DNA from 4 places in the Rhizobium sp. BT04 genome. Region 1 is predicted to be linked to each of the others. Evidence: predicted binding sites of a transcription regulator. Region 1 holds the regulator's gene; each other region holds the start of a gene.
The links. The regulator PhoB, encoded in region 1, activates phosphate uptake and scavenging genes when phosphate is short. The targets are predictions, from matches to a motif close to TGTCATNNANCTGTCAT.

Region 2: the regulator PhoB is predicted to act here: its motif matches at 5,251-5,267, upstream of phnC (phosphonate ABC transporter ATP-binding protein).
Region 3: the regulator PhoB is predicted to act here: its motif matches at 1,649-1,665, upstream of QMO82_RS22700 (NAD-glutamate dehydrogenase).
Region 4: the regulator PhoB is predicted to act here: its motif matches at 1,642-1,658, upstream of QMO82_RS23775 (DUF1045 domain-containing protein).

Annotation. Positions count from the first base shown of each region.
Region 1 is NZ_CP125652.1:3,583,654-3,591,147, reverse strand. Features, by position in the region: gene QMO82_RS25755 (aspartate aminotransferase family protein) at 1-713, opposite strand, end outside; gene QMO82_RS25750 (GcrA family cell cycle regulator) at 1,138-1,671, shown strand; gene phoB (phosphate regulon transcriptional regulator PhoB) at 1,984-2,667, opposite strand; gene phoU (phosphate signaling complex protein PhoU) at 2,846-3,559, opposite strand; gene pstB (phosphate ABC transporter ATP-binding protein PstB) at 3,604-4,419, opposite strand; gene pstA (phosphate ABC transporter permease PstA) at 4,435-5,757, opposite strand; gene pstC (phosphate ABC transporter permease subunit PstC) at 5,754-7,235, opposite strand; gene QMO82_RS25720 (substrate-binding domain-containing protein) at 7,400-7,494, opposite strand, start outside.
Region 2 is NZ_CP125652.1:3,205,634-3,213,127, reverse strand. Features, by position in the region: gene phnG (phosphonate C-P lyase system protein PhnG) at 28-504, shown strand; gene phnH (phosphonate C-P lyase system protein PhnH) at 504-1,112, shown strand; gene QMO82_RS23820 (carbon-phosphorus lyase complex subunit PhnI) at 1,117-2,223, shown strand; gene QMO82_RS23815 (alpha-D-ribose 1-methylphosphonate 5-phosphate C-P-lyase PhnJ) at 2,220-3,095, shown strand; gene phnK (phosphonate C-P lyase system protein PhnK) at 3,092-3,868, shown strand; gene phnL (phosphonate C-P lyase system protein PhnL) at 3,895-4,602, shown strand; gene QMO82_RS23800 (DapH/DapD/GlmU-related protein) at 4,599-5,216, shown strand; gene phnC (phosphonate ABC transporter ATP-binding protein) at 5,334-6,179, shown strand; gene phnD (phosphonate ABC transporter substrate-binding protein) at 6,263-7,168, shown strand; gene phnE (phosphonate ABC transporter, permease protein PhnE) at 7,343-7,494, shown strand, end outside.
Region 3 is NZ_CP125652.1:2,932,737-2,940,230, forward strand. Features, by position in the region: gene QMO82_RS22690 (carbonic anhydrase) at 7-648, opposite strand; gene pdxY (pyridoxal kinase PdxY) at 721-1,596, opposite strand; gene QMO82_RS22700 (NAD-glutamate dehydrogenase) at 1,873-6,648, shown strand; gene QMO82_RS22705 (MFS transporter) at 6,672-7,494, shown strand, end outside.
Region 4 is NZ_CP125652.1:3,197,591-3,205,084, reverse strand. Features, by position in the region: gene phnE (phosphonate ABC transporter, permease protein PhnE) at 1-259, shown strand, start outside; gene phnE (phosphonate ABC transporter, permease protein PhnE) at 267-1,610, shown strand; gene QMO82_RS23775 (DUF1045 domain-containing protein) at 1,749-2,444, shown strand; gene QMO82_RS23770 (alpha-D-ribose 1-methylphosphonate 5-triphosphate diphosphatase) at 2,458-3,597, shown strand; gene phnN (phosphonate metabolism protein/1,5-bisphosphokinase (PRPP-forming) PhnN) at 3,594-4,190, shown strand; partial or broken gene QMO82_RS23760 (GrpB family protein) at 4,211-4,713, shown strand; gene QMO82_RS23755 (DNA translocase FtsK) at 4,745-7,084, opposite strand; gene polA (DNA polymerase I) at 7,256-7,494, opposite strand, start outside.

The sequences.
Region 1 (7,494 bases):
GGGGTGACGCCCGACCATTCATGGGCGAAGAGCTTGCCGGTACGGCCGACGCCGGTCTGGACCTCGTCGAGGATCAGCAGCAGGCCGTGTTCGTCGCAGATCTGGCGAAGCGCCTTCATGAATTCGGGGGTGGCGGGACGCACGCCGCCCTCGCCCTGCACCGGCTCGATCAGGACTGCGGCCGTGGCATCGGTGATCGCGGCGCGCACCGCTTCGATATCGCCGAAAGCCACCTGATCAAAACCCGGCGCCTTGGGGCCGAAGCCTTCGAGATATTTCTCCTGGCCGCCGGCGGCGATCGTCGCCAGCGTCCGCCCGTGGAAGGCGCCTTCGAAGGTGATGATATGGAAGCGCTCGGGATGGCCCTTGGAATACTGATAGCGGCGCGCCGTCTTGATCGCGCATTCGAGCGCCTCGGCGCCCGAATTGGTGAAGAACACCTTGTCGGCGAAGGTGGCGTCCGTCAGCCGTTTGGCCAGGCGCTCCTGGCCGGGGATCTCATAGATGTTGGAGAGGTGCCAGACCTTGTCGGCCTGCTCCTTCAGGGCGCCCACCACATGCGGATTGCTGTGGCCGACCGAGGTGACGGCGACGCCGGCGCCGAAATCGAGATATCGCTCGCCGCTTTCGGTGATCAGCCACACGCCCTCGCCTCGCTCGAACCGCAGCGGGGCACGAGAATAGGTGTCATAAAGCGGCGCGGCTTCAGCCATGGCGCGATCTCCCGATCTAAAGTTATGGGGCGACTGACTCCGGCTAAGAAAACCAGGCCCGAAAAATCAAAAATGCCGCCTTGCGGCGGCGACTGGCACTATTTCCTTTTCGCGCTGCAATGTCAACAAAACTGCGCCCTTAGCGCATGCAGCAAGGGTGTGCAGCGGCATTTTCAGTCTTCAACAGGCATTATTGCAGAAATGCCACGCAGGGGCAGCAAGTTGGGGAAAACTACGAATTCGATTCATCCGGATTCATGCGACTCTTGTCACGGAGTCAGCCTCACACTAGGTTAAAGTTCAATTACTAGACTGCATGCGGCGGAACTAGTCACCAAAATTGATCAAGCGTTTCTTGTTTCGGAGCTCCCGGGACAACGGTGAGGGATTCTGCCATCACCAACGCAAAAGGTGGAGACAGGGCATGAACTGGACAGACGAGCGGGTCGAGAAACTCAAGAAGCTTTGGGCCGAAGGACTGAGCGCCAGCCAGATCGCGGCGCAACTTGGCGGTGTCAGCAGAAACGCTGTTATCGGCAAGGTTCACCGACTGAGCCTTCCGGGCCGTGCCAAGGCCGGCGGCACCAGCACCGCGGCGCGAACGCCGAAGCGCAATACAGCGGCACCGCGCGCGCCGAACTACGCCTCTCGCGTCACCACCCGCACCGTTACCCGCCAGCAGGGCGCAACGATGCTGAAGGAAGAGATCGAGATCGAAACGATCGAGGAAATGGAATATGTGCCGAGGGGCAACGTGGTCGTGCCGATTTCGCGCCGCCTCGGCCTGACGGAACTGACCGAACGCACCTGCAAGTGGCCGGTCGGCGATCCGCTGAAGGACGACTTCCACTTCTGCGGCTGCGAATCCCCCGACAATTCGCCCTATTGCAGCTATCACCAGAAGCTCGCCTACCAGCCGGTCAACGAACGCCGCCGGGCGGCAGCGCGGGCTGGCTGAGAAGAACAGCATCGTTAGAATGCAGAAAACGGGCCGCGTGGCCCGTTTTTTTATGCGTGGATGGAAGCGCTCATTGCGGCTATGGCTGCCCCTCACCCTAACCCTCTCCCCGTAAACGGGGCGAGGGGACGTGCCACACGAGAGGTGTAGGAAGGGGAACGGAGACGTCGCGGCGGGGTCCCTTCGCCCCGCGAGCGGGGAGAAGGTGGCGGCAGCCGGATGAGGGGCAGTCCATCGCCGCGAACCGGACAGCAGCGGGACAAGCCCGAGCATCACGAAAGAGCCGTCGGCCGAGCTGTAGTGACGCAGCCCTCAGGCTTCCATCGAATACCCGGCGCCGCGGACGGTGCGGATGACGTCCTGCATGTTGGAGAAATTCAGCGCCTTGCGCAGCCGGCCGACATGGACGTCGACGGTGCGTTCGTCGACATAGATGTCGTGGCCCCAGACGCCGTCGAGAAGCTGCGAGCGGGAGAAGACCCGGCCCGGCGACGACATCAGGAATTCCAGCAGGCGGAATTCGGTGGGGCCGAGGCGGACTTCGCGGCTCTTGCGATGGACGCGGTGGGTTTCGCGGTCGAGCTCGATATCGCCGCACTTCAGCACCGTCGACAGCACCTCGGGACGGGCGCGGCGCAGCATCGCCTTGACGCGGGCAACCAGCTCAGGGGTCGAGAAGGGCTTGACGACATAATCGTCGGCCCCCGTCGAAAGTCCGCGGACGCGCTCGCTCTCTTCGCCGCGCGCCGTCAGCATGATGATCGGCAGGCGCTCGGTTTCCGGCCGCATGCGCAGGCGCCGGCAGAGCTCGATGCCGGAGACGCCGGGCAGCATCCAATCGAGGATCAGAAGATCGGGCGTGCGCTCCTGAAGCCGCATTTCGGCTTCGTCGCCACGAAGGATGGTATCGACCTCGAAGCCTTCCGCTTCGAGATTGTAGCGAAGAAGCACGCTCAGGGCTTCTTCGTCTTCAACAACTGCAACTCTCGGGATCATGCGTCTCGGTCTCCTCGCGCATGATCCTTAAACCGGGGGTGATTTAAGCAATGCATCCTGCGCAAATTCACAAACTGGCTGCGACCTCTTTGCGCGCCCGCACGGGCGCGCATGCAATTGACTGGTCCGGGCGACTGGCCCGGGCTGTCCGGGCGACTGGCCCGGGCTGTCCGGGCGATTATTCCGTAACCGCGCCGACGGTGTTGGCGCTGTCGTCCTTCGGACGATCGCCTTCCGGCTGCGCGCCGGTCGCCATGTAATAGATCGTCTCGGCGATGTTGGTGGCGTGGTCGCCGATGCGCTCGATGTTCTTGGCGCAGAAGAGAAGATGCGTGCAGCTGGTGATGTTGCGCGGGTCTTCCATCATGTAGGTCAGGAGCTCGCGGAACAGCGAGGTGTACATCGCGTCGATCTCGTTGTCGCGCTCGCGGATCGCATTCGCCTTGTCGGCGGCGCGCGTCGTGTAGACGTCGAGCACTTCCTTGAGCTGGACGAGCGCCAGCTCGGACAGATGCTCGAGGCCGCGGGCGAGCTTGCGGGGAACGCCGGTGCTTTGGACGGCGATGACGCGCTTGGCGGTGTTCTTGCCGAGGTCGCCGACGCGTTCGAGATCGGCGGCGATGCGGATCGAACCCATGATCTCACGCAGGTCCGCGGCCATCGGCTGGCGGCGGGCGATGGTGACGATCGCCTTGTCGCCGATTTCGCGTTCGGCGTGATCGAGGATCACATCGTCGGAGATGACCTTCTGCGCCAGCGCGGTATCGCCGTTGACCAGCGCCCGTACGGATTCGGCGACCATCTGTTCGGCCAGGCCACCCATTTCGGAAATCCGCCTGGAAAGGAACTTCAGATCATCATCATAGGCAGAATAAATATGTGTCGATGCCATGGGGCTTTATCCTCGAATAACGGAAAGGCTTGGTAACGCCAAAATCAGCCGAAGCGACCCATGATGTAGTCCTGGGTGCGCGGATCGTCGGGATTGGTGAACATCTTGTCGGTGTCGTTCTCCTCGACGAGATTGCCGAGGTGGAACATGGCGGTGCGCTGCGAGACGCGCGCGGCCTGCTGCATGGAGTGGGTGACGATGACGATCGTGTAGTTCTCGCGCAGTTCGTGGATCAGCTCCTCGACCTTGGCGGTGGCGATCGGGTCGAGCGCCGAGCAGGGCTCGTCCATCAAGATGACTTCAGGGCTGACGGCGACGGCGCGTGCAATGCAGAGGCGCTGCTGCTGGCCGCCCGAAAGACCCGTGCCGGATTCATGCACGCGGTCCTTGACTTCGTTCCAGAGACCGGCGCGCTGCAGGCTGGTCTCGACGATCTGGTCGAGATCGGCCTTCGACTTGGCGAGGCCATGGATGCGCGGGCCGTAAGAGACGTTTTCATAGATCGTCTTCGGGAACGGATTCGGCTTCTGGAAGACCATGCCAACGCGGGCGCGAAGTTCGACGACGTCGATATCGGGATCATAGATATCGTCGGTATCAAGCGTGATCTTGCCGGTGACGCGGCAGCCGTCGATCGTGTCGTTCATGCGGTTGAGGCTGCGCAGGAAGGTCGACTTGCCGCAGCCCGAAGGGCCGATCAGCGCGGTTACGGTGTTTTCGCGGATGTTCAGGTTCACGTCGAAAAGCGCGCGCTTCTCGCCGTAGTAAACCGAAACATCCTTTCCGATCATCTTATACGGGACGTTGCTCATCTTGTGATCCAGCGCCTTTTCAACTGCAGCTTCCGTCAACATGTTCATGATGTTTAACTCCGTTTACCAGCGGCGCTCGAAGCGACGACGCAAGAGGATGGCGCCCATGTTCATGACGATCAGGAACAGGAGCAGGACGATGATGGCACCCGAAGTCCGCTCGACGAAGGCACGTTCGGCCTCGTTGGCCCACATATAGACCTGCACGGGCAGGGCCGTCGAGGGATCGAGCGGTGTGGTCGGCGCGTTGGCGACGAAGGCGACCATGCCGATCAAAAGCAGCGGCGCGGTTTCGCCGAGCGCGTGCGCCAGGCCGATGATCGTGCCGGTGAGGATGCCGGGCATGGCGAGCGGCAGAACATGATGGAACACCATCTGCATCTTCGAGGCGCCGAGGCCAAGGGCTGCGGCGCGGATCGACGGCGGCACGGCGCGAAGTGCTGCGCGCGTCGCGATGATGATCGTCGGCAGGGTCATCAGCGTCAGCACCAGGCCGCCGACCAGCGAGGCCGAGCGCGGCAGGCCGATGAAGTTGATGAAGACGGACAGACCGAGCAGGCCGTAGACGATCGAAGGGACGGCGGCGAGGTTGTTGATGTTGACCTCGATCAGATCCGTCAGCTTATTCTTCGGCGCAAACTCCTCGAGATAGATCGAGGCGGCAACACCGATCGGCAGAGCGAGCACGAGCACGATCAGCATCAGGTAGAGCGAACCGATGAGGGCGACGCCGAGGCCGGCGGCCTCGGGACGGCTGGAATTGCCGTTGACGAAGAGGCCAGTGTTGAACTGCTTGTGGAGAGCGCCGCTCGCCTTCAGCTCGTTCATCCAGGCAACCTGCTTGTCGTTGACCTTGCGGTTCTTCTCATCGACCTTAAGATCGATCTGGCCCTTGCTGGCGCTGTCGACATTGGCGTCGGCGAGGACGGTGACATTGACTGTTTTGCCGATGATCGACGGATCGGCGATCACCATATCGCGCAGCTGGATCGGCGCACCCTTGGAGAGCATAGCGGTTGCATCGCGCACGTCAGGGCGGCTTGCGGCATTGATGTTCAGCTGCTTGACGATCGCGTCGCGCAGGAGAACCGGATAGTTGGCGGCGACCAGAACCGAGGGGTCGGTCGCTCGCTTATTGTCGGGGTCGATCGTCTTCTCGGTGAATTCGATCGGCAGCGTGATCGCCGTCTGCTGGAAGGCGGTGTAGCCCTTGCCGATCACCGTCCACAGCAGGATGAACAGGAAGACGAGACCGAAGGTGATGGCGGCGATGCCATAGGCCTGGAACCGGCGCTCGGCGGCGTAGCGGCGCTTGATGCCGATATCGCGGCGCGCAGGCGCCTTGGAGACGGTGACGCCTGATGTGGGAGAAACAATATCCGTCATTCGTACTGCTCCCGGTATTTGCGCACGATGTAGAGCGCATAGATGTTGAGGCAAAGCGTGATGCAGAACAGCGTGATGCCAAGGGCGAAGGCAACCAGCGTCTGCGGCGAGGTGAACTCGAGGTCGCCCGTCAGCTGGTTGACGATCTTGACGGTCACCGTCGTCATCGGCTCGAAGGGGTTGATCTGGATGCGGGCGGCGACACCGGCGGCCAGCACGACGATCATGGTTTCGCCGATGGCGCGCGAGGCCGTCATCAGCAATGCGCCGACGATGCCGGGAAGAGCGGCCGGCAAGACCACTTTCTTGATGGTTTCGGAGCGGGTGGCGCCGAGACCGAGCGAACCGTCACGCAGGGCCCGCGGCACGGCGGTGATGATGTCGTCCGACAGCGAGGAGACGTAGGGAATCAGCATGATGCCCATGACGATACCGGCGGTCAGAACGCTCTGCGCCTGAATGAAGTTGGTGTAGCTGCCGGAGAGCAGGCCGCTGACCTGAGCCGAGAAATCGCGCAGGAACGGGCCGACGGTGACGAGGGCAAAGAAGCCGTAGACGATCGTCGGAATGCCGGCGAGCACTTCGAGCAGCGGTTTGGCGACGCCGCGCACCTTCGGCGAGGCGTATTCGGCCATGTAGATGGCGGCAAAGAGACCGACCGGCACGGCGACCAGCATGGCGACCAGGCCGATATAAAGCGTGCCGAGCAACAGCGGGATCAGGCCGAACTGACCGAAGGACGAACTGCCGGCACCGGCAAAACGCGGATCCCAGACGGTGCCGAAGAAGAAGTCGGCGGCGGGAACGGCGGCAAAGAAGCGCGCGGCTTCCGACAGCATCGAAAGCACGATGCCGATCGTCGTCAGAATGGCGATCGAAGAGGCGAGCAGCAGGCCCCAAAGCATGACGCGCTCGACGCGGTTGCGGGCGCGGAAGCGCGGGGCAATGGCGCGCAGCGCATAGAAGGCGCCTGCGACAGCCAGAATGAAGACAACAGCCGTCATGACGAGGCGGCTCGTCATGCTCATGGCGTTGAGCTTCTTGGCGGCGTCGAGCATGTAAGGCTGGGGCTGGCCGGCAAGCGGCACACCCTTTTCGCTGAGCTTGGCCTGGAGTGCCGCCGGATCGCCGGCGACCGCTGCGGTTTCATCCGCGGTCAGCATCGTCAGGCCGCGGGCGACCGTCGCCACCATGGAATAGCCGAGATCCTGCTCGACGGCGGCTTGCGCCTTGACGTCGGCAGGAAAGGCGCCGCGAACGGAGGATTGGATGATGCCGGGGCTGACCGACAGCCAGACGCAGAGGACGATGAGGGCCGGAAGAACCGCCCAGATCGCCGCATAGGCGCCGTAATAGGCCGGCCGTGAGTGCAATGCCGAGGATCTGCCGCCGGCAAGCGCCGTGGCCCGGCTGCGCGCGACCAGATAGGCGGCGGCACCGATCACCACAAGGCACAAAAGTATGATGGATGTGCTCATTCGTTACGTCCCCAGGCCCGTAGCCCCCAAAGCCCGGCAGCTTCATCAGCCGCCTTCAGCTTCCAATCATGCAGAATGAATTCACCCTGCAGCACCGAAAACATCGGTGCGCGGGGATAAGGCAATGCCGGCGCGGGCCTGAAGGCGCCGCGCCGGCAAAGTCATTACATAGCCTTACCGGCTTCGACGTCCTTGCGGATCGCTTCGCGCTCGGCATCCGGAGCGGCGACGAGGCCGTATTCGGCGAGCGGGCCGTCAG
Region 2 (7,494 bases), 380 kb from region 1:
TCAATAGACATTTGAGAGGAAGCAGCGATGATCTCAGCGGACAGGAAAGACGCTGCGTCACAGACGGCATCCGGGCGCAAGCGCGCCGCCGATCTGCTGGCGCGCGCGGAACGCAGCGAACTCCAGGCGGTCTGGGACGCGTTGCCGCAAAAGCCTGCGGCGCATCCGGTGCGCGGGCCGGAGACCGGGCTGGTGATGGTGCGGGGGCGCATCGGCGGCGGCGGCGCGCCCTTCAATCTTGGCGAAGTGACGGTGACACGGGCGACGGTTCGGCTGGATTCCGGCTCGGTCGGCCATGCGCAGGCACTCGGCACCGACCGTGAGAAGGCCCGGCTTGCGGCGGTCTTCGACGCGCTCTGGCAGGAGGAGGCGACAAAAGATTTCGTCGAACAGGCACTGCTTTTGCCGATCGCTGGACGGATCGCCGATGCCGAACGCCGCAAGGCCGACGAGACGGCGGCGACCCGCGTCGATTTCTTCACCATGGTGCGGGGAGACAACTGATGGGCCTGAAGACAGAAGCGCTGACCGGCGGCTTTGCCGAGCCGGTTTTCCACGCCCAGAGCGTCTTCAAGATGCTGATGGACGGCATGGCGCGCCCCGGCACGATCCAGACCGTTCAGCCCGATGCCGCGCCGCCGGCGCCGCTCGGCATCGCCGCCGGCGCGATCGCGCTGACGCTTTGCGACCACGACACATCAGTCTGGCTTTCCCAGGGACTGGCGAAATCGGCCGTGCCGGAGTGGCTCGGCTTCCACACCGGTGCGCCGCTGACCACCGAAAAGGCCGAGGCGCGCTTTGCCTTCACCGAGGCCGGCACCGCCCTTTCCTCTTTCGGTCTGTTTGCGTCCGGCACGCAGGAATATCCCGACCGCTCGACGACCGTCGTCATCGAACTCGCCGATCTTGAGGGCGGCCGCAGGCTGGCGCTGATGGGTCCGGGCATCCAGAGCGTGACGGAGATCGCCCCCGTCGGTCTGCCGGAAACTTTCCTCAGGCTCTGGACCGAGAACCGCGCGCTCTTTCCGCGCGGCATCGACATCGTGCTGACGGCGGGCAAACATTTCCTCTGCCTGCCGCGCACCACCAAGATCACAGCAACGGAGATCTGAGCTCATGTATGTTGCCGTCAAAGGTGGCGAGGCCGCCATCGCCAATGCCCATCGGCTGCTCGCCGACCGCCGTCGCGGCGACCGTTCGCTGCCGGCGATCGGCATCGACCAGATCGTGGCGCAGTTGGCGCTCGCCGTCGACCGCGTGATGGCCGAGGCTTCGCTTTTCGACCGCACGCTCGCGGCGCTTGCCGTGCGCCAATCGCGCGGCGATATGATCGAAGCCATCTTCCTGCTGCGCGCCTACCGCACGACGCTGCCGCGCTTCGGCTATTCCAAGCCGCTCGACACGGCTGATATGACGATCGAACGCCGCATCTCGGCGACCTACAAAGATCTGCCGGGCGGACAGCTGCTCGGGCCTACCTTCGACTATACCCACCGCCTGCTCGATCCCTCGCTGCTTCAGGACGAGGCGGTCGAGACGCCGGCCCAGCGTCCGGCCGAGACCGGCCGCGTCATGCGCGTCTCCGAGATCCTCGGCGAGGAAGGCCTGATCGAAGCCGACGGCGACATGCCGGAGGATCACCAGATCGGCGATCTGACCCGCGAGCCGATGGAATTTCCGATGACCCGGGATCTGCGCCTGCAGGCGCTTGCCCGCGGCGACGAAGGTTTCCTGCTGGCGCTCGGTTATTCCACCCAGCGCGGCTATGGCCGCAACCACCCCTTCACCGGCGAAATCCGCATCGGTGACGTCGAGGTGGAATTCGACGTGCCGGAACTCGGTTTCACCGTCTCGCTCGGCACAATCCAGATCACCGAGTGCCAGATGGTCAACCAGTTCAAGGGTTCGGCCAAGGCACCGCCGCAATTTACCCGCGGCTACGGCCTGGTGTTCGGCCAGAGCGAGCGCAAGGCGATGGCGATGTCGCTCGTCGATCGGGCGCTACGCGCCGAAGAGCTCGGCGAGGATATCACCGCGCCGGCCCAGGACGAGGAATTCGTCATCTCGCATTCCGACAACGTCCAGGCGACAGGCTTCGTCGAGCACCTGAAGCTGCCGCATTATGTGGACTTCCAGGCCGAACTCGATCTCGTCCGCCGCATGCGCCGTGAATTCGAAGCCGCCCGCAACGGCGGCGAAGACATGAAGGAAGCCGCCGAATGAGCGATCTGGCCAGCTACAACTTCGCCTATCTCGACGAACAGACCAAGCGGATGATCCGCCGCGCCATCCTGAAGGCGATCGCCATTCCGGGCTACCAGGTGCCCTTCGCCTCGCGCGAAATGCCGATGCCCTATGGCTGGGGCACCGGCGGCGTGCAGGTGACGGCCTCGATCATCGGGCCTGACGACGTGCTGAAGGTCATCGATCAGGGTGCCGACGATACGACCAACGCCGTTTCGATCCGCGCTTTCTTCCAGAAGGTCGCCAATGTCGCGGTGACCACCCATACCAGCGAGGCGACGATCATCCAGACGCGCCACCGCATCCCCGAGGAAAAGCTCGGAGCCGGCCAGGTGCTCGTCTATCAGGTGCCAATCCCGGAACCGCTGCGCTTCCTCGAACCGCGCGAGACCGAGACCCGCAAGATGCATGCGCTCGAGGAATACGGCCTGATGCATGTGAAGCTCTACGAGGACATCGCCCATAACGGCCGCATCGCCACGACCTATGCCTATCCCGTCAAGGTGCATGGCCGCTACGTCATGGATCCCTCGCCGACACCGAAGTTCGACAATCCGAAGATGCACAGGTCGGAAGCGCTGCAGCTTTTCGGCGCCGGCCGCGAAAAGCGCATCTACGCGGTGCCGCCCTATACCGATGTCGTCAGCCTGGACTTTGAAGACCATCCCTTCGAAATCCAGCGCTTCGGCAAACCCTGCGCCCTTTGCGGCGCAGAGGAGGTCTACCTCGACGAGGTCATTCTCGACGACAAGGGCGGGCGCATGTTCGTCTGCTCCGATACCGACCATTGCGAAGACCGCCGCGCACAGGGGCATGCCGGCGAAATGCTGGCCCGGGAGGCTGCAGAATGACCGACACACCGCTTCTCAAAGTCCATGACGTTTCGAAATTCTACGGCAACCGCATTGGCTGCCGGAACATCTCCTTCGAGCTCTGGCCCGGTGAAGTGCTGGCCATCGTCGGCGAATCCGGTTCGGGCAAGACGACGCTGCTGAACTGCATCTCCACCCGGCTGATGCCGACGACCGGCAGCGTCGAATACCACATGCGCGACGGCAGCTACCGTGATCTCTACCGCATGAACGAGGCCGAACGGCGCTTCCTGATGCGCACCGACTGGGGTTTCGTGCACCAGAACCCGGCCGACGGCCTGCGCATGGCGGTCTCGGCCGGCGCCAATGTCGGTGAACGGCTGATGGCGATCGGCGACCGGCACTACGGCAAGATCCGCGCCTCGGCGATCGACTGGCTGGAACGCGTCGAGATCGACGCCGACCGCATCGACGACCAGCCGCGCGCCTTTTCCGGCGGCATGCGCCAGCGCCTGCAGATCGCCCGCAACCTCGTCACCGGCCCGCGCCTCGTCTTCATGGACGAACCCACAGGCGGCCTCGACGTCTCGGTGCAGGCGCGCCTGCTCGATCTCGTGCGCGGCCTCGTCAACGATCTCGGCCTCTCGGCCATCATCGTCACCCACGATCTCGCCGTCGCCCGCCTGCTCTCGCACCGGATGATGGTGATGAAGGACGGCTACATCATCGAGCACGGCCTCACCGACCGGGTGCTCGACGATCCCAGAGAACCTTACACGCAGTTGCTCGTCTCCTCGATCCTGCAGGTTTGAGGCCCGAAACAAGGAAGAAGACATTCATGCCAACGCCCCTCGTCGTTTCCGAAGTCTCGAAGAGCTTCACCATGCATCTGCGCGACGGCATCAAACTGCCCGTCGTCTCCGATGTCGCCTTTTCGGTCGCAGCAGGCGAATGCGTCGTGCTCGGCGGCCCCTCGGGCATCGGCAAGAGCTCGCTGCTGAAGATGATCTACGGCAATTATGCCGTCGACACCGGCCAGATCCTGATCCGCCACGACGGGCGTATCGTCGATCTGGCCTCTGCCGATCCGCGCACCGTGCTCAACGTGCGGCGCCATACGCTCGGCTATGTCAGCCAGTTCCTGCGCACCGTGCCGCGCGTGGCGGCGATCGACGTGGTCGCCGAACCGCTCGTGGCGCGCGGCGAAGAAGCCGCCACGGCACGAGAAAAAGCGGGCGCCCTGCTGGCCCGGCTCAATCTGCCGGAAGCGCTCTGGCAGCTTCCGCCCGCGACCTTCTCCGGCGGCGAGCAGCAACGTGTCAACATCGCCCGCGGCTTCATCACCGAACACACGATCCTGCTTCTCGACGAACCCACAGCCTCGCTCGATGCCAGGAACCGTGCCGTCGTCGTCGGCATGATCGCGGAAAAGAAAACGGCAGGGGTGGCCCTTCTCGGCATCTTCCACGACGAAGAGGTGCGCGAAGCCGTCGCCGACCGCATCCTCGACGTCCAGCAATTCTCACCCAGAAAGATCGCTGCATGAGCCGCAAGCTTGGTATCGAGCCCTATTTTCATGAGACGGCCTCCGTCAGCGACTCCACCTTCGGACGCTATACGGAGGTCTCGGAACGCTGCCGCATCAGCGAGGCCGCCTTCGGCGATTATTCCTACATCATGCAGGACGGCTCCGTCTGGTGTGCGACGATCGGCAAATTCGTCAATATCGCCGCCGCCGTGCGCATCAATGCCACAAACCATCCGACCTGGCGCGCGACGCTGCATCATTTCACCTATCGCGCCGCCGACTACTGGCCGGACGGCGACATGGAGACGGACTTCTTCGCCTGGCGGCGCGCAAACCGCGTGACGATCGGCAACGACGTCTGGATCGGCCATGGGGCGACCATCTTGCCCGGCGTCAGCGTCGGCAACGGCGCGGTGATCGGGGCCGGCGCCGTCGTGTCCAAGGACGTTGCATCCTACACGATCGTCGGCGGCGTGCCGGGCAAACTCATCCGCGAGCGCTTTCCGAAAGAGATCGGCGAGCGGATGGACAGGCTTGCCTGGTGGGACTGGGAGCACGAGCGGTTGCGTCAGGCGCTGCAGGATTTCCGCAACCTGAGCGCGGAAGATTTCCTGTCCCGCTATAGTGGCTAAACCCTCGATATAGGGGCGGAGAATTGTGACAAGACTTACACAAATATGACATGCGAGGTTCATCAAGCGGGACTAATGCGATGCTGATCAAGGCCTGGATCGCAAGGGAAGAGCATGATGTTCGAGCTGAAGAATGTCACACGTCGGTTCGGAAAAAAGCTCGCCGTCGATGCCGTCACGCTCGACATTCCCCAGGGCCAGATGGTCGGCATCATCGGCCGCTCCGGCGCCGGCAAGTCGACGCTGCTGCGCATGATCAACCGCTTGCAGGAGCCGAGCTCCGGCTCCATTCACTTCGCCGGCGTCGAGGTCTCTGGGCTTCGCGGCCGGGCGCTGCGCAACTGGCAGCGCGACTGCGCGATGATCTTCCAGCAGTTCAACCTGGTGCCGCGCCTAGATGTTCTCACAAATGTCATGCTCGGCCGCCTCAATCACCGCTCGACGCTGATGAGCCTGCTCAACATCTTCACCCGCGAGGAGCGCGTGCATGCCATCGCGGCGCTGGAACGCCTCGGCATCGAGCAGACGGCGCTGCAGCCGGCCGGCACGCTGTCCGGTGGCCAGCAGCAGCGCGTAGCAATCGCCCGCGCGCTGATGCAGAACCCGAAGATGGTGCTCGCCGACGAACCGATCGCCTCACTCGACCCGTTGAACGCCAAGATCGTCATGGATGCGCTGCGCGATATCAACGAGCGCGAGGGCATCACCGTCATCACCAACCTCCACACGCTCGATACCGCCCGCAATTATTGTGAGCGCATCGTCGGCATGGCCGGCGGCCGCGTCGTCTTCGACGGCAAGCCCACGGAATTGACGGCCGAAGCGGTGAAGGAAATCTACGGGACGGATAAGGACGGCGCCGGCATCGACGAAACGGTGACCTCGACATCGATCAATATCGCCCCCGAGCGGGCAGACAATCAATCCGCCGGCACCCAACCGCTGGCGCTGGCCGGTCTTTAGAGACGGCCGCGATCGAGCGCCCGCGTCAAGGGCACACTTCTTCGTAACGGGAAGGCCGGGGACACCGGTCAATAGGAGAGAACATGTTGAAGAAAGCACTCTTTGCGGCAACGGCGCTCTTCGCGCTCGCCGGCGCCGGCCATGCTGCAGATCTCAAGGAATTCCGCATCGGCATCCTCGGCGGCGAAAATGAAACCGACCGCCTGCGCAATTACGCCTGCCTTGCCGACCACCTGAAGCAGGAGTTCGGCTTCGAGAAGGTTTCGCTCTTCCCGGCCGCCGATTATGACGGCGTCATCCAGGGCCTGCTCGGCGGCACGCTCGACTTCGCCGAACTCGGCGCTTCCGGCTACGCAGCCGTCTACATCAAGGATCCGAAGGCTGTCACGCCGATCCTGACGACGCAGCAGAAGGACGGCTCGACGGGCTACTACTCGATCGGCCTCGCGCTGAAATCATCCGGCATCAAGTCCATCAAGGACGCCAAGGGCAAGAAGCTCGGCTACGCCGATCCAGACTCCACCTCCGGCTATCTCGTTCCGCTGACGCAGATCCCGAAGGACACGGGCATGCCGAACGACAAGTTCTTCGCTTCGACGCAGTTCAACGGCGGTCACGAGAACAACCTGCTTGCCGCTTATGACGGCAAGGTCGACGTCGCCGTCGACGACAGCTCGGGCCTCGGCGATTTCAAGGATGGCTACACCTCCGGCACCTTCCGCAAGGAAGTGGACAAGGGCGCCGTCGACCCGAACAAGCTCGTTGAAGTTTGGCGCTCGCCGCTGATCCCGAACGGCCCGCTCGTCGTTCGCAACGCTCTCGGCCAGGACTGGCAGAAGAAGCTTGCAGCCTTCTTCACGGCTCTGCCGGAGAAGGATCACAAGTGCTTCGCGGCTGTCGAAGGCGGCGACTACAAGGGCTATTCGCCCGTCAAGCACGACTTCTACAACGCCGTCGTTGAAGTTCGCAAAGCTGCTATCGGCGGCTGATCGGCTTTCCGGAATGCGGGGCGGTCGGAAACGGCCGCCCTTTTCTTAGTGACTACAGCGCCGCGCGTCTCGTAAGACGCGCAAAGGACGCTGTAGCACTTTGAATTGCTGCATAATTCTATCCTCAAATCGATCTCGATTTGAGGATAGAATTATGAAGTAGGCGAGGCGTTGATGACTATTGCCGATACACAGCCGCACATGCAGAGCACGCAGGAGATCGCTACGGCCTGGGACCGGATGGTCGCCAAGCGCCGCTTCTACACGGTTCTCGGCCTGGTTATCCTCATTGCGGCTTTCGTCAGTTCCGTCCGCTTCGCCGACGA
Region 3 (7,494 bases), 650 kb from region 1:
CTATCCCTAGATCTCGGGACGAATGAAGTCGCGTGTCTCGGCGTCCATGACCCACAGTTCACCTGTAGAGATGTCGAACCAGGCGCCGTGAAGATGCATTTTTCCTGCGTCCTCAAGCGCCTTGATATCGGGGAAGGTTCTGAGATTGTTGATCGAATTGCGGATGGAGACACGCTCCAGCGCCGTCTGCCGCTCAGCGGCCGTCATCACGTCGTTGCTCTGGATCTGCTCGGCGGCGGGCTTGACCAGCGACATCCAGCGGCCGATGAAATCGCCGGGCGACAACGGCTCGGCATTCGGGTCGAGTGCAGCGCGAATGCCGCCGCAACGGCCATGACCCATCACGACGATATCCGAGACCTTCAACGCCTGCACCGCAAATTCGAGCGCGGCCGAGGTCGAATGAAAATGACCGTCCGGCTCATAAGGCGGCACCATGTTGGCGACGTTGCGGATGACGAAGAGTTCGCCCGGGCCGGCATCGAAGATTAACTCCGGTGCTGCGCGCGAGTCCGAACAGGCAACGACCAGCGTATGGGGACTCTGACCGTTTTCGGCAAGCTGCCGATACCTGTCGCGGGCGTCTGCATAACGCCCGTTCATGAAGTTGCGGTAGCCGTCCAGAAGTGGTGTTGGAAAACGCTGCATGCCTTCTGGATTAGCGCGGGCGGAAGACAAGATCAACTGCTGCACCGCAAAATGCCTGCATCGGCAAATGCGTCATTTTTTCCGCCGCTGCGCCGGGTGCACAAGCCGGCGCATCTGCACCATGGCCATCGGCGTCGAAAGGCTGGATGCATCGCTTGCCAGCATCAACTCGTTGCTGCCGCGCTTGACGGCGCGCGCCAGCACCTCGAAGACGCTGGCCGTGGCAAGTTGCAGCGCCTTTTCGTCCTCCAGACCGGAAAGCAGACGCGACAGGAAGACCGCGGCGAGCAGGTCGCCGAGACCGTTCGGCGGATTTTCGACGACGCGGTGTTCGGCCAGAAGCGCGTGCCGGCCGGAAAGATAGAGATTGCCGGTACCGCCAGCCATCATCGGCACGGCCGAAGTCACGAGCATACGCGACGGCCCGAGCGCCAGCGCCGCCTCCATGATCGCACTGTTGTCTTCGAGGGCTGCGCCCGAAAGCCATGCGAGCTCGTAGCGGTTCGGCGTCGCCAGCGAGGCGAGCGGAATGAGATGATCGCGAATGGCCTCGGCGGTCGCTTCCGGCACGTAGAGGCCGCCGAGATCGCCCATGACGGGATCGCAGACATAGGTGAGCTCGGGATTATTCTGCCTGAGCGCAGCGATCAGCCGGGCGACGGAGCGTGCCTGGGCGGCATTGCCGAAATAACCCGAAAGCACCGCCTTGACTTCGCCGATCCATGGCGCGCGGATCAGATCGTCGATCGCCGCGTCGAAATCGGCTTCCGCAAATGTCAGCCGCGTCGAGCGGCCGTGGCCGGGATGCCAGGGCAGCACCACGGTCGGCAGGGCCCAGACCGGATGACCGAGCGTCTCCAGCGCAAAGACAGCCGCGCGGTTTCCGACCGAACCACGCACCACATGGCTGGAGATGACGATGACTGCGCCCGCTGCATTTTCCGACATGATATCAAGGTCCGAATGATGATGGCGTTTGATGATCTTTTTGACGCCACGCTGTCAACCATTCTTCACGTGAGCATGGAAATGTGCGGCGAAGCGAAAAGTCGGAAGAAGGGCCGTCCCGTTCGTTTTGGCCACGAAAGCGGAAAAATCTCTAACGATTTCCCATTTTCGGCGTCAAAAAGCACCAAAACTATCCTTCAGGCCGCTATTTTAGAGATTTTTTCGAGGAATCTTCTGCTAGCTTGCAGAAAATCAGTCTATTGCGGGAGGCGATCCATGGCTGCCAGAAACAATCCGAAACGGGAAAAGCAGATCGAAGGTGCGCGCAAGATCGCCAAGGCGACCGGCGAGGCCCATCTCGATCCGGAAATCCTTTTCGGTCGGGCCAGCAACGACGATCTCGAACTCTATACGGCTGAGATGCTCGCGCTCTCCGCCGTGCATTCCGCCAAGGAACTCGCCGCCTGGAACGGCAAGGCGCCGCGCGTCAGCATCAACACCATTGCCGACGTCACGCCTGACGGCATCGCCGTCTCGGTGCTTTCGGTCACCGATCGGAACATGCCCTTCCTCTATGAATCGGTCATGGGGGAGGTGACGAGCACCCACCGCGACCTGTTCATGGCCGTGCATCCCATCCTGGTGATCGAAAAAGGCAAGCCGCCCGCGCTTTATTCCGCCGATCACCCGAGCGATCCGGCCGCGCGCGTCAGCCACATCCAGCTCCATATCGCCCCGCTCAATTCCGCCCAGGCCGCCGATCTCGTCAAGCGTATCGAAGCCGTGCTGGAACAGGTCCGCCTGTCGGTCTCCGACTGGAAGCCGATGCTCTCCAAGCTCGATGGAGTGATCGCCGAGCTTTCGGCCAACGGCGCCGGCCGCAGGAAGGCCGAACACGCCGAGGCGATCGCCTTCCTGACCTGGCTGCGCGACGAGAATTTCACCTTCCTCGGCATGCGCGAATATGTCTATTCAGGCAAGGGTTCCGACGCCAAGGTCGAGCGCGACAAAGGCGCCGGCCTCGGCATCCTCTCCAACCCCGATGTTCTCGTGCTGCGCACCGGCAAGGACGCCGTGACCACGACACCGGAGATCCTCGCCTTCCTCGACGGGCCTGATTTCCTGATCGTCACCAAGGCGAACGTGAAATCGATCGTCCATCGTCGCGCCTATATGGATTATGTCGGCGTCAAGCGTTTCGACGCTGAGGGCAATGTCACCGGCGAGCTGCGCATCGTCGGCCTTTTCACCTCGACGGCCTATACTTCGCTCGCCGCAGAAATCCCGCTGCTTCGCTCCAAGATCGAGAAGGTGAAGGAGCATTTCGGCTTCGATCCGATGAGCCATTCCGGCCGCATGCTCGACAACACGCTGGAATCCTATCCGCGCGACGACCTATTCCAGATCGATACGGCGCTGCTTGCGAGCTTTGCCGAACAGATCAACGATCTGGCCGACCGGCCGCGCGTACGCGCCCTGCCGCGAATCGACCATTTCGACCGCTTCGTCTCGGTGATCGTCTACGTGCCGCGTGAGGAATATGATTCGATCGTGCGCGAGCGCATCGGTGCCTATCTGAAGACCGTCTATGACGGCCGCGTCTCCGCCTATTACCCGGCTTTCCCGGAAGGCGGCGTGGCGCGCGTGCATTTCATCATCGGCCGCTCCGGCGGCAAGACGCCACGCATTCCGCAGGCAAAGCTCGAGCAGGTGATCCGCGAAATCACCGCCCGCTGGGACGATCGTTTCGAGGCTCTCGCCGGCGCCAAGGCGCCGAAGATATCGGTCGACCAGGCCTTCCAGGATTCCTTCACTCCGGAGGAAACCGTGGCCGACCTCGCCGATATCGGCGCCTGCGCCGCCGGCGAGCCGCTCCGCATCCAGTTCTATCATCGCCAGGAAGAACAAGGCCGTACCCTCTCGCTGAAGATCTTCCACGCCGGCGGCCAGCTGGCGCTGTCGCGCCGCGTACCGCTTCTTGAGAATCTCGGCTTCAATGTCGTCAGCGAACGCACCTTCGACATCGGGGTTCCGGCCGCTGACGGAGAAATGAAACTCGTCGTGCTGCACGATATGGAGCTCGAGACCCGCAACGGCGGCGAAATCGATCTGCAGCGCTACGGCGCCGCCCTGGAAGAAGCCTTTGTCGCCGCCTTCGCCGGCACGATCGACAATGACAGCTTCAACCGGCTGATCCTTTCGGCCGGGCTCTCGGCGCGCGAGACGAATGTGCTGCGCGCTTATGCCCGCTATCTCCGCCAGGCCGGCATCGCTTATTCGCAGGATTATATCGCAACGACGCTCGACAAATATCCCGATGTCGCCGCCGCCATTTTCCAGCTGTTCCATAACACGCTTGACACCAGGCTTTCGGAGAAGGCCCGCGTCAAGAAGCTTGCCGAACTGCACCAGGCGATCGAAGCCGAGCTTGCCGACGTGCCGAGCCTTGACGACGACCGTATCCTGCGCCGCTACGTCAATATCGTCGATGCGACGCTGCGCACCAATTATTTCCAGAAGAACCCGGACGGCTCGCCGAAGCCGATGCTGGCCTTCAAGCTCGATCCGCACCTGGTAGACGGGTTGCCGGAGCCGAAACCCTTCCGCGAAATGTTCGTTTACGGCGTCGAAGTCGAAGGCGTGCACCTGCGCTTCGGCAAGGTGGCGCGCGGCGGCCTGCGCTGGTCGGATCGCGCCGAGGATTACCGCACCGAGGTGCTCGGCCTGGTCAAGGCCCAGCAGGTGAAGAACGCGGTCATCGTGCCGGTCGGCGCCAAGGGCGGATTCTATCCGAAGAAGCTTCCCGTCGGCGGCAGCCGCGACGAGATCTTCAATGCCGGCCGCGAGGCCTACAAGACCTATATCCGCACGCTGCTGTCGATCACCGACAATATATCGGGCGCCGATATCGTGCCGCCGAAGGATACGGTCAGGCTCGACGGCGACGACCCCTATTTCGTCGTCGCTGCCGACAAGGGCACAGCAACCTTTTCCGACACCGCCAATGCGCTGGCGCAGGAAGCCGGCTTCTGGCTGGACGACGCCTTCGCCTCCGGCGGCTCGGCCGGTTACGACCACAAGAAGATGGGCATCACCGCTCGTGGCGCCTGGGAAACCGTGAAACGGCATTTCCGCGAAATGGACATCGATATCCAGACGACGCCCTTCACCGTCGCCGGCGTCGGCGACATGTCGGGCGACGTCTTCGGCAACGGCATGCTGCTCTCTCCGAAGATCAGGCTCATCGCCGCCTTCGATCACCGCGACATCATCATCGATCCCGATCCGGACATGGAAAAGACGCTTGCCGAACGCCAGCGGCTCTTCGACCTGCCGCGTTCGAGCTGGCAGGACTTCGACAAGAGCGTGCTTTCGAAAGGGGCGATGATCATTTCCCGCGCGGCGAAGTCGGTCACGCTGACGCCGGAAGCGGTTGCCGCGATCGGTATCGACAAGGCAGTGGCGACACCCTTCGAGATCATGACGGCGATCCTGAAGAGCCCGATCGACCTGCTCTGGTTCGGCGGCATCGGCACCTATGTGAAGGCGCCCTCCGAAACCGACACCGAAGTCGGCGACCGCGCCAACGATCCGATCCGCATCACCGCGACTGATGTGCGCGCCAAGGTGATCGGCGAGGGCGCAAACCTCGGCGTCACCCAGAAGGGCCGCATTGCATACGGCCTCAAGGGCGGGCGCTGCAACTCCGACGCCATCGACAACTCGGCCGGCGTCAACACCTCGGACGTCGAGGTCAACATTAAGATCGCGCTGGCCGCCGCCATGCATGACGGACGCCTGACGCGTGCAAAACGCGACCAGCTTCTTTCCTCGATGACCGACGAAGTCGCGACCCTGGTGCTGCGCAACAACTACCTGCAGTCGCTGGCGATCTCGCTGACGGAGCGCAAAGGCACTGCAAACGGCCTGGAACTTGCGCGTTTCATGACGGTTCTCGAAGGCGCCAAGCAGCTGAATCGCAAGGTCGAGACGCTGCCGGACGACCAGACTCTCGCCGAACGTTATGCCGCCGGTAAGCCGCTGACCCGGCCGGAAATCGGCGTGTTGGTGTCCTATGCCAAGATCGTGCTCTTCGATGCGCTGGCCGCCAGCGATCTGCCGGACGATCCCTATTTCACTTCGACGCTTTCGAATTATTTCCCCGTCAAGATGCAGAAGTCGAACGCCGGCGATATCGCCGGCCATCGGCTGAAGCGCGAAATCATCGCGACGGTGCTCGCCAACGAGGCGATCAACCGCGGCGGACCGAGCTTCACCGTCGCCATGATGGACGCAACGGCGGCTTCCGCACCGGAAGTCGTGCGTGCGGCGATCGTTGCCCGCGACGGTTTCGACCTGACCCGGCTCTGGGCTGAAACGGATGCTCTCGACGGCAAGATATCGGGTGAGATGCAGAATCGCATCTACGAGGAAATCAGCCACAGTTTTATCGTGCTGACGCGCCTGTTGCTGAAAACGGGCATGACCAAGGCTGATATGGCAGAAGTGATTAGCCGGCTGCAGGCGGCTCTGAAGAAGCTGAAAACCGCCTTCGCCGGACAGGTGGCCAGCGAGGTCGCCGTGCGCCAGGCGGAGTACAGCCAGGCGGGCCTGCCCGAAAAACTCGCGGCCGAGATCGCCGGCCTCCCGATCTTCGCACTGGTGCCGGAGATCATGCAGATCGCCGAGCGCACCGGCGAACCCCTGGTGCGCGCCGCCGAGAACTACATCGCCGTGTCGCAGACTTTTCGTATTGCGCGGCTGCTGGCGGCGGGCGGCCGGATCCTCACCTCAGACCACTACGAGAATCTGGCGCTTGCCCGCAGCATTGACCAAATCGCCAGCGCAAGGCGCGACATCGTCATCTCGGCGCTGTCCGAGCACGGCAAGGAAAAGCTTCCCGTTCAGGCCTGGCATGCGCAGGATCGCATCCGCATCAACCGTATCCTCGAGGAGCTTTCAAGCCTCAGCGACGGCGGCGATCCCAACCTTGCGCGTATTACCGTTGCTGCAGGTATCCTGACCGATCTTGCGCGCGACCGGGCGAGGTGAGACAGTCCGCGGAAAAGGAGCGGATGTTGAATCGCATTGACTGGACAGGAACGCAGCCGCCGAAGGCCACGGAGAAGGGCATCTGGGGGTGGATGTTCTTCGATTGGGCAGCGCAGCCCTTCTTTACCGTGGTCACCACCTTCATCTTCGGGCCCTATTTCGTTTCCCGCCTGACCGATGACCCGGTGTCCGCGCAGGCGACGTGGAGCAACATGGCGACGATCTCCTCGGTGATCATCGCCCTGCTGTCACCCGTTCTCGGCTCGATTGCCGACCAGTCCGGCGCCCGCAAACCCTGGATCGGTTTCTTCGCGATCATCAAGATCGCCAGCCTTTTCGGCTTGTGGTTCGCCGCGCCCGGTTCGCCTGTACTCTATCCCGTTATTTTCATGATCCTCGCCTCGATCTCGGCCGAGTTTTCGATCGTCTTCAACGATTCGATGATGCCGCGCCTGGTCGCCAAACACGAGGTCGGCAAGCTCTCCAACACCGCCTGGGGGCTCGGTTATCTCGGCGGCATAATCGTGCTCATTGCCGTCGTGACGCTTTTGGCGGCGAGCCCTGAGACCGGCAAGACCATCCTCGGCCTCGATCCGCTTTTCGGTCTCGATCCGAAGACCGGCCAGGATGCCCGCATCACCGGGCCGATCTCGGCCGTCTGGTATCTGATTTTCATCCTGCCGATGTTTTTCTTCACGCCGGATGTCGGCAGAGGTCTGCCCTTCATCACCGCCGTCCGCTCCGGCCTGCGGGAACTCAAAAACACGCTTGCCGAACTGAAGGAACGCCGCGGCATCCTGAGATTTCTCATCGCCCGGATGATCTATCAGGATGGCGTCAACGGCC
Region 4 (7,494 bases), 390 kb from region 1:
CCTGCCGCAGGTGCTGCCGAATTTCACCTCCTACGCGCTGCTGCGCCTCGAGATCAACGTGCGCGCCTCGACCATCATCGGCGCTGTGGGCGGCGGCGGTATCGGCGAGGAACTGAAACTTTCGATCTCGCGCGGCTTCGGCGCCAAGACGATGGCGCTCGTTCTGCTGCTGTTCGTGACGATCGTCGCCGTCGACCAATTCTCTGCATGGCTGCGCCGCCGGCTCGTCGGCGATCATGCCTTCCTCCTGCAACATTGAGGCCGCCATGTCGGTGATCGACGCCAACCGCATGCATGAGATCGAAATGCGCTATCCGGAATATTTCCACCGGTCGTTCCGCCAGCGTTTCGGCGGGCTGATGGTCGTCATCGCCACACTGCTCTACGGCTTCTACGCCGTCTGGTTCTTCGATCTGCCCAAGCTCTTTGCCGAAGCCCATTGGGAGCGTGTCGGCATCTATCTCAGCCAATGGGTGAGTTACGACGTTCAGCCGGAACTCCGCATTGGGGATGACGGTTCGATCGACATCCGCTATCCGCGTTTCTCGCCGCTCGGCGACAATCCGCACCCGGCCTGGCTGGTCCACAATCCCGACGGCAGCATCACCGTTTCGATCAGCGGCACCAGCCGCACCGTCACCGTCTCGAAGAGCGAGACGATCGTCACCGCGCACGGCGTCAGCGTCCCCGTCGACGTTTCGAGCGGCACGCCGAAAGTCGTCGGGCCGGTGCCCGGCTGGATGACGGTTTATGACGACAACGTGCTCGCCGATCTCGGCTTTGCCGGCAATGTCAGCATTTCCGTCGACAGGGTGAAAATCCGCAAGCGTTTTATCGGCTGGGCGAATTTCATCTTCGATACGCAATCGTCCTTCTTCGACAAGCCGGTCGGCGAGGTTATCAGCCTCATCGTCTCCGGCCCGCGCATCAAGCCCGACCAATCCAACCTGTCGCTCGCCTTCGACGACATCTGGAACAACAGCGAATGGCAGCACGGCGACGTCTGGACCAAGCTTTTCCAGACGATCGTCATGGCGTTCCTCGGAACTTTGCTCGGCTCGCTCGCCGCCTTCCCGCTCGCCTTCATGGCAGCGCGCAACATCACGCCGAACCGCTTCCTGAACCAGGTGCTGAAGCGCTTCTTCGATTTCCTGCGCTCGGTCGACATGCTGATCTGGGCGCTGTTCCTGACGCGCGCCTTCGGTCCCGGCCCGCTTGCCGGCAGCGGCGCGATCTTCCTCACCGAAACGGGCACACTCGGCAAGCTCTATGCCGAAGGGCTCGAAAACATCGACAACAAGCCGCGGGAGGGCGTCAAATCGACCGGCGCTGAGACCGTGCTCGTCCATCGTTACGGCATTATGCCGCAGATTGTTCCCGTCATCGTCAGCCAGACGCTCTACCAATGGGAATCCAACGTGCGCGGCGCGACCATCATCGGCGCCGTCGGCGCGGGCGGCATCGGCCTCAAACTCTGGGAGGCCATGCGCACCAATGCCAACTGGGAAAACGTCGCTTACATGGTCATTCTGATCCTCATCGTCGTCTTCCTTTTCGACGCCGCCTCGAACGCGCTGCGTCATCGGCTGATGGGCACGAAAGCGCACTGATCCGCCGGACAAAAGGCGATGGCGGCGTCGTCATCATCATTCTGTCACGGAAATCTTTTAGCCGGAACCTGCTTGCGGTTCGCCGCCAAATCACTGCACATTGCGCTCCCCGTTTCGACGATCCCCAGGATAAAAGCCTTGCGCTACGCTCTCTATTTCTCGCCGCCGAAGGATGATCCCCTCGTCGGCGCGGCCTCGCTCTGGCTCGGCCGCGATGCCTTCAGCGGTGAGACCTACGCCGCACCGGACCATGAGCGGCTCGGCCAGGCGGAGCAGTTCGAGCTGACCGCCGATCCGCGCCGCTACGGCTTTCATGCGACGATCAAGGCGCCATTTTCGCTCGCGGCCTCCGTCACCGAGAAGGATCTCCTGACGGTTGCCGAGGAGTTTGCCGCGCGCACCCCCGCCTTCGAGATTCCCGAGCTGGTGCTCGGCCAGCTCGGCCGTTTTTTTGCCCTCGTTCCCTCTTCTCTTCATCAACCTCTTCAGGATTTCGCCGCGAAGGTGGTAAAGTCCTTCGAGCCGTTCCGCGCAGCGCTTTCTCCGGCCGATGTCGCGCGGCGCAACCCGGAGAAGCTCAGCGACAGCCAGCGCGCCAATCTGCAGCGCTGGGGTTATCCTTACGTCATGGAGGATTTCGGCTTCCACATGACGCTGAGCGGGCAAGTGCCCGAGACACGCGCCGAGGTGATGAAAGCGATTCTGACCGAGCGTTTTGCCGATTTCACCGGCCGGCCGCTTTCGATTTCCGGCCTTGCCGTCTTCGTCGAGGAGACGCGCGGCGCCCCGTTCAAAGTTCATTCCTGGCTGCCGCTTGCCGGCGCCAAAAGCTGAAAGACCTGACGACATGAGCAAAGAGACCGTGTTTTCCAACGCCCGCATCGTTCTCGAGGATAACATCCTCGCAGGCTCGATTCTCATCCGCGACGGCAAGATCGCCGATATTTCCGAGGGGAGTTCGGTAGCCGGCGAAGATTTCGAAGGCGACTACGTCATTCCCGGCCTCGTCGAGCTGCATACCGACCATCTCGAAGGCCATTACCAGCCGCGTCCCGGCATTCGCTGGAATAAGACCGCCGCAGTCCAGGCGCACGACGCCCAGATCGTCACATCGGGCATTACCACGGTGTTCGACTGCCTGCGCATGGGTGCGGACGAGGACGGCGGCTTCGAACACGGCGAAATGCGCGAGATGGCCGATGCCATCCAGTCGGCGGAGAAGGAAGGCCGGCTGCGCGCCGAGCACCTGCTGCACCTGCGCTGCGAGGTCTCGGCCGACAATGTGCTTGAACATTTCGGCGATTTCGAAAACGACCGGCATGTGCGGCTGGTCTCACTGATGGATCACGCGCCCGGCCAGCGGCAGTTCCAGACCATGGATCAATATATCTTCTACTACCAGAAGAAGCGCGGCCTGAGCGACGAGGTCTTTGCCCGTTTCGTCGCCAAGCGCCAGGCGGAATCGGCGCGCAATTCGACGCCGCACCGCAACGCCATCGCCAAGGTCTGCGCCGAGCGCGGCATCACCGTGGCAAGCCATGACGACGCGACGCTTTCCCATGTCGACGAGGCGATCGACAACGGCGTGCGGCTTGCCGAATTCCCGACCAGCTTCGATGCCGCCCGGGCGTCGCACGAGCACGGCATGAGCGTGCTGATGGGCGCGCCGAACATCGTGCGCGGCAAATCCCATTCCGGCAACATCGCCGCCCGGGACCTTGCCGAAATGGGCGTGCTCGACGTGCTTTCCTCCGATTACGTGCCGCTGAGCCTGCTGCACGCCCCGTTCATCCTCGCCGATGAAGTCGAGAGCATTACGCTGCCGAAGGCGATCGCCATGGTGACGTCGACGCCTGCCCGCACCGTCAGCCTCGATGATCGCGGCCGGATCGCCACCGGGCTGCGTGCCGATCTCGTCCGCGTTCACCGCTCGCATGGCGTGCCGGTGACACGCTCCGTCTGGCGCCAGGGACGCCGTGTCGCATGACGCCGCACGAACCCCATGCCGGAGCCGGAGCCGAACGCGGCATCATGGTCGTCGTCGTCGGGCCGAGCGGCGCCGGCAAGGATACGCTGATGAACCTCGCGGCAAAGCGTTTTGCCGGGCGCGACACCGTGCACTTCGTCCGCCGCGTGATCACCCGTCACCGTGACGCCGGCGGCGAAGACCATCTTTCCGTCTCCCTCGAAGGGTTTGCCGCCATGGAGCAGTCAGGCTCCTTCGCCGTCTGGTGGGAAGCGCACGGTTTGAAATACGGCATTCCGGCCGAGGTCTCGGTGGCGCTGTCGCGCGGCCATGTCGTCGTCGCCAACGGCTCGCGTTCGGCGCTGCACCGCTTCCAGGCCGCTTTCCCCCGCCTGAAAGTCATCAACGTCACCGCCCGTCCCGAAGTGCTCGCCGGCCGGCTGGAGGCACGCGGCCGCGAAACGCATGAGGATATCATGGCCCGGCTCGCCCGCGGGCCGCTGACGGTGCGCGGCGAATACGACGTGACGGATCTCGACAATAGCGGTTCGCTCGAAGAGGCCGAGCAGAAGATGGTCAAGATCCTCGACGGGTTGCTGGTCGAGACGCACTGACCGAGATCATGGGGAAGGGCATGCGCGCCGTCAAAGTGGTTGACTACGACCCGTCCTGGCCGGTGCTCTTTGCCGAAATCCGCGCCGAGATCTCCACCCTGCTCGGCGACCTCCTGCTGTCCATCGATCATATCGGCAGCACATCGGTGCCCGGCCTGGCGGCCAAGCCAAAGGTCGACCTCGACGTCGTCACGATCTCCGACGAGGTTCTGCCGACGGCGATCGATGCGGTGCGCGCTACGGATTTCGTCTTCCACGGCGATATTGGCGAGAAAGCTGGGCCTTCACCCGGGATCACGACGGTTGTGGATTCAGGCTCTATCTTTGCGGCCCTGGTAACCGCGCGCACCGTGAGCGCATCCTGTTTCGCGACTATCTCCGGGATCACCCGGAAAGAGCCCAGGCCTATGCCGACCTGAAACGCCGTCTGGCTGTGGAGGCGGGTGGCGATTGGGACTTTTACACCGGCGGAAAGACCGAGTTCGTCAGCGAGACGCTGCGATTGGCGGTTTTAAGAACATGAATCGGAGTGCGCAGCCGCACTCCGCGCGCGATTAATCGCCATCGCCCCGTCCCGAGACAATCTCGCGCTTGCCGACGTGGTTGGCTGGGCCGACGAGGCCTTCCTTCTCCATGCGTTCGACCAACGAGGCGGCCCGATTATAACCGATGCCGAGGCGGCGCTGGATGTAGGAGGTGGAGCATTTCTTGTCGCGCATGACGACCTTGACCGCCTGCTCGTAGAGCTCGTTACCATCCTCGGAAGCCATGGCACTCTTGTCGAAGACGGCGCCGGCTTCTTCCTCTTCCGTCTCTTCCTCTTCATCGGCGGTGACGGTGTCGAGATATTCGGGGCGGCCCTGGGTTTTCAGATGGGCAACGACCTTTTCAACCTCGAGATCCGAAACGAAGGGACCGTGGACGCGGGAAATCCGCCCGCCGCCCTGCATGTGCAGCATGTCGCCTTGGCCGAGCAGCTGCTCGGCGCCCTGTTCACCGAGGATCGTGCGGCTATCGATCTTCGAGGTCACCTGGAAGGAGATGCGGGTCGGGAAGTTCGCTTTGATCGTGCCGGTGATGACATCGACCGACGGGCGCTGTGTCGCCATGATCAGATGAATGCCGGCGGCGCGGGCCATCTGCGCCAGACGCTGGATCGCGCCTTCGATCTCCTTGCCGGCGACCATCATCAGGTCGGCCATCTCGTCGACGATGACGACGATATAGGGCATCGGCGTCAGGTCCAGCGCCTGGTTTTCCTCGATCGGGACGCCGGTGCTCCTATCGAAGCCGACCTGGACCATGACATGGATGGTCTCGCCCTTGTCGCGGGCCTGCGCCACGCGGTCATTGTAACCGTCGATATTGCGCACGCCGAGGCGCGACATCTTGCGGTAACGCTCCTCCATCTCGCGCACGGCCCATTTCAGCGCCATCACCGCCTTCTTCGGATCGGTGACGACCGGCGTCAAGAGATGCGGGATGCCGTCATAGACGGAGAGTTCGAGCATCTTCGGGTCGACCATGATCAGCCGGCACTGTTCCGGCGTCATGCGGTAGAGCAGCGACAGGATCATCGTGTTGATGGCGACCGACTTGCCCGAGCCGGTGGTGCCGGCGACGAGTAGATGCGGCATCTTGGCGAGCTCGGCAATCACAGGCTCGCCGCCGATGGTCTTGCCGAGGCCGAGCGCCAGCTTGTAGCCGCTCTTCTCGAAATCCTGGCTTTCGATCATCTCGCGGAAATAAACGGTTTCACGGGTGACATTCGGCAATTCGATGCCGATGACGTTGCGGCCGGGGACGACGGCGACACGGGCCGAGAGCGCCGACATGGAGCGGGCGATATCATCGGCAAGGCCGATGACACGCGACGACTTCACGCCTGGCGCCGGCTCGAATTCATAGAGGGTGACGACAGGGCCGGGGCGGACATGGATGATCTCGCCCTTAATGCCGAAATCTTCAAGCACGCTTTCCAGAAGCCCGGCATTCTGCTCCAGCGTCTCCTGCGACATGATCTCGCCGAGGCGTTCCGGCGGCTCCTGCAACAGGGCGCGCGGCGGGAATTCATAGCCTGAGGCGTCAACCCTTTCGGGCCGCGCAGCCAGGCGCGGCGATGGCAGAACCGCAGCGACAGGCGGCGTGCGCTGCGGCGGCGGCGAGACCTGGGGAGCCCACGCAATCTGGGGGGCTGGCGCGATCGGAGGCGCCTGTATCGCCTGAGATGCCGGCACGACCGGTGCCTCGACAGCAATGCGCCTCGGTTTTTCCAGGGAAGGGGCGACCGGAGGACGTATGGCGACCTTGGCGGAGACCGCTGGCGGCGGAGCCGGGCGGGAGACGACGGGAGCGGGAGCCGGCCGGCCGGGGCGCCATTCCATGATGCGGAACAGCGACGTGATCGATTCGGGTGATGTCTCAGCCTTCGGGAACGAGATCAGGGGCGGCGCTCGAACCGGCTCGGCCTCTTCGAAGGCCATGACTTCCCAGAAGGCGAAATCCGAAATGGAGGAAAGCTCGGCGGTGGCACGGAAGGCCGGCGCGACCGCCTCGTCAGCCAAGGGCGGCGGCTGCAGTTCGACCACGGGTGCTGGGGAAATTTCATCCGGCTCCGGCAGATAGATATCGAACGGCACGTCGACGGCGACCGGCTCTATCCGTATCGCCTGCTGTCCAATCTGCGAATCATCGCGAACCGGCTCATTCGGCCCGCGGCGCTTGCTGATCAGCGTTTCCGGCGTGCGAGTGAAACGGACATTCGGCGCGAGAGAAAAATTGCTCTGCCAGATCGGCGCCGCCGGCTTTTCTCCTGGATTTACCTCCGGAAGCTCCGCTTCAATCCCGCTGGAAAAGTCACCGGCGTCCGTCAAATTGGTTCTGGGAAAACGCATGCGTCCGCTACTCACTCATGCCTAACAAATTACGACCCTACCGGGATAGAAAAGGAAGGTTAATAAGTTCCTTCCCGCCGTATCGTTCCGATACGGGTCTCGGAGGTAATTTGCTGCGATTTCAACGATTTGCGTGAGGCAGAAAAATCTTTGCCCTTTTAAGGAACGCCGTTAGTGCGCCTCGTCCCAATTGCTGGCAGCGCGCGCATCGACCCTGAGCGGCACGCGCATTTCGAGCGCCGGCATGGTGGCATTTTCCATGACCGAGACGATGATCGGCATCGCCTTTTCGACATCCTCGTCCTCGACTTCGAAGATGAGCTCGTCATGCACCTGCAGCAGCATGCGGACACGCTCTGCAAGGCCGGCTTCAACAAGGGCCGGCTCCATCCTGATCATCGCCCGGCGAA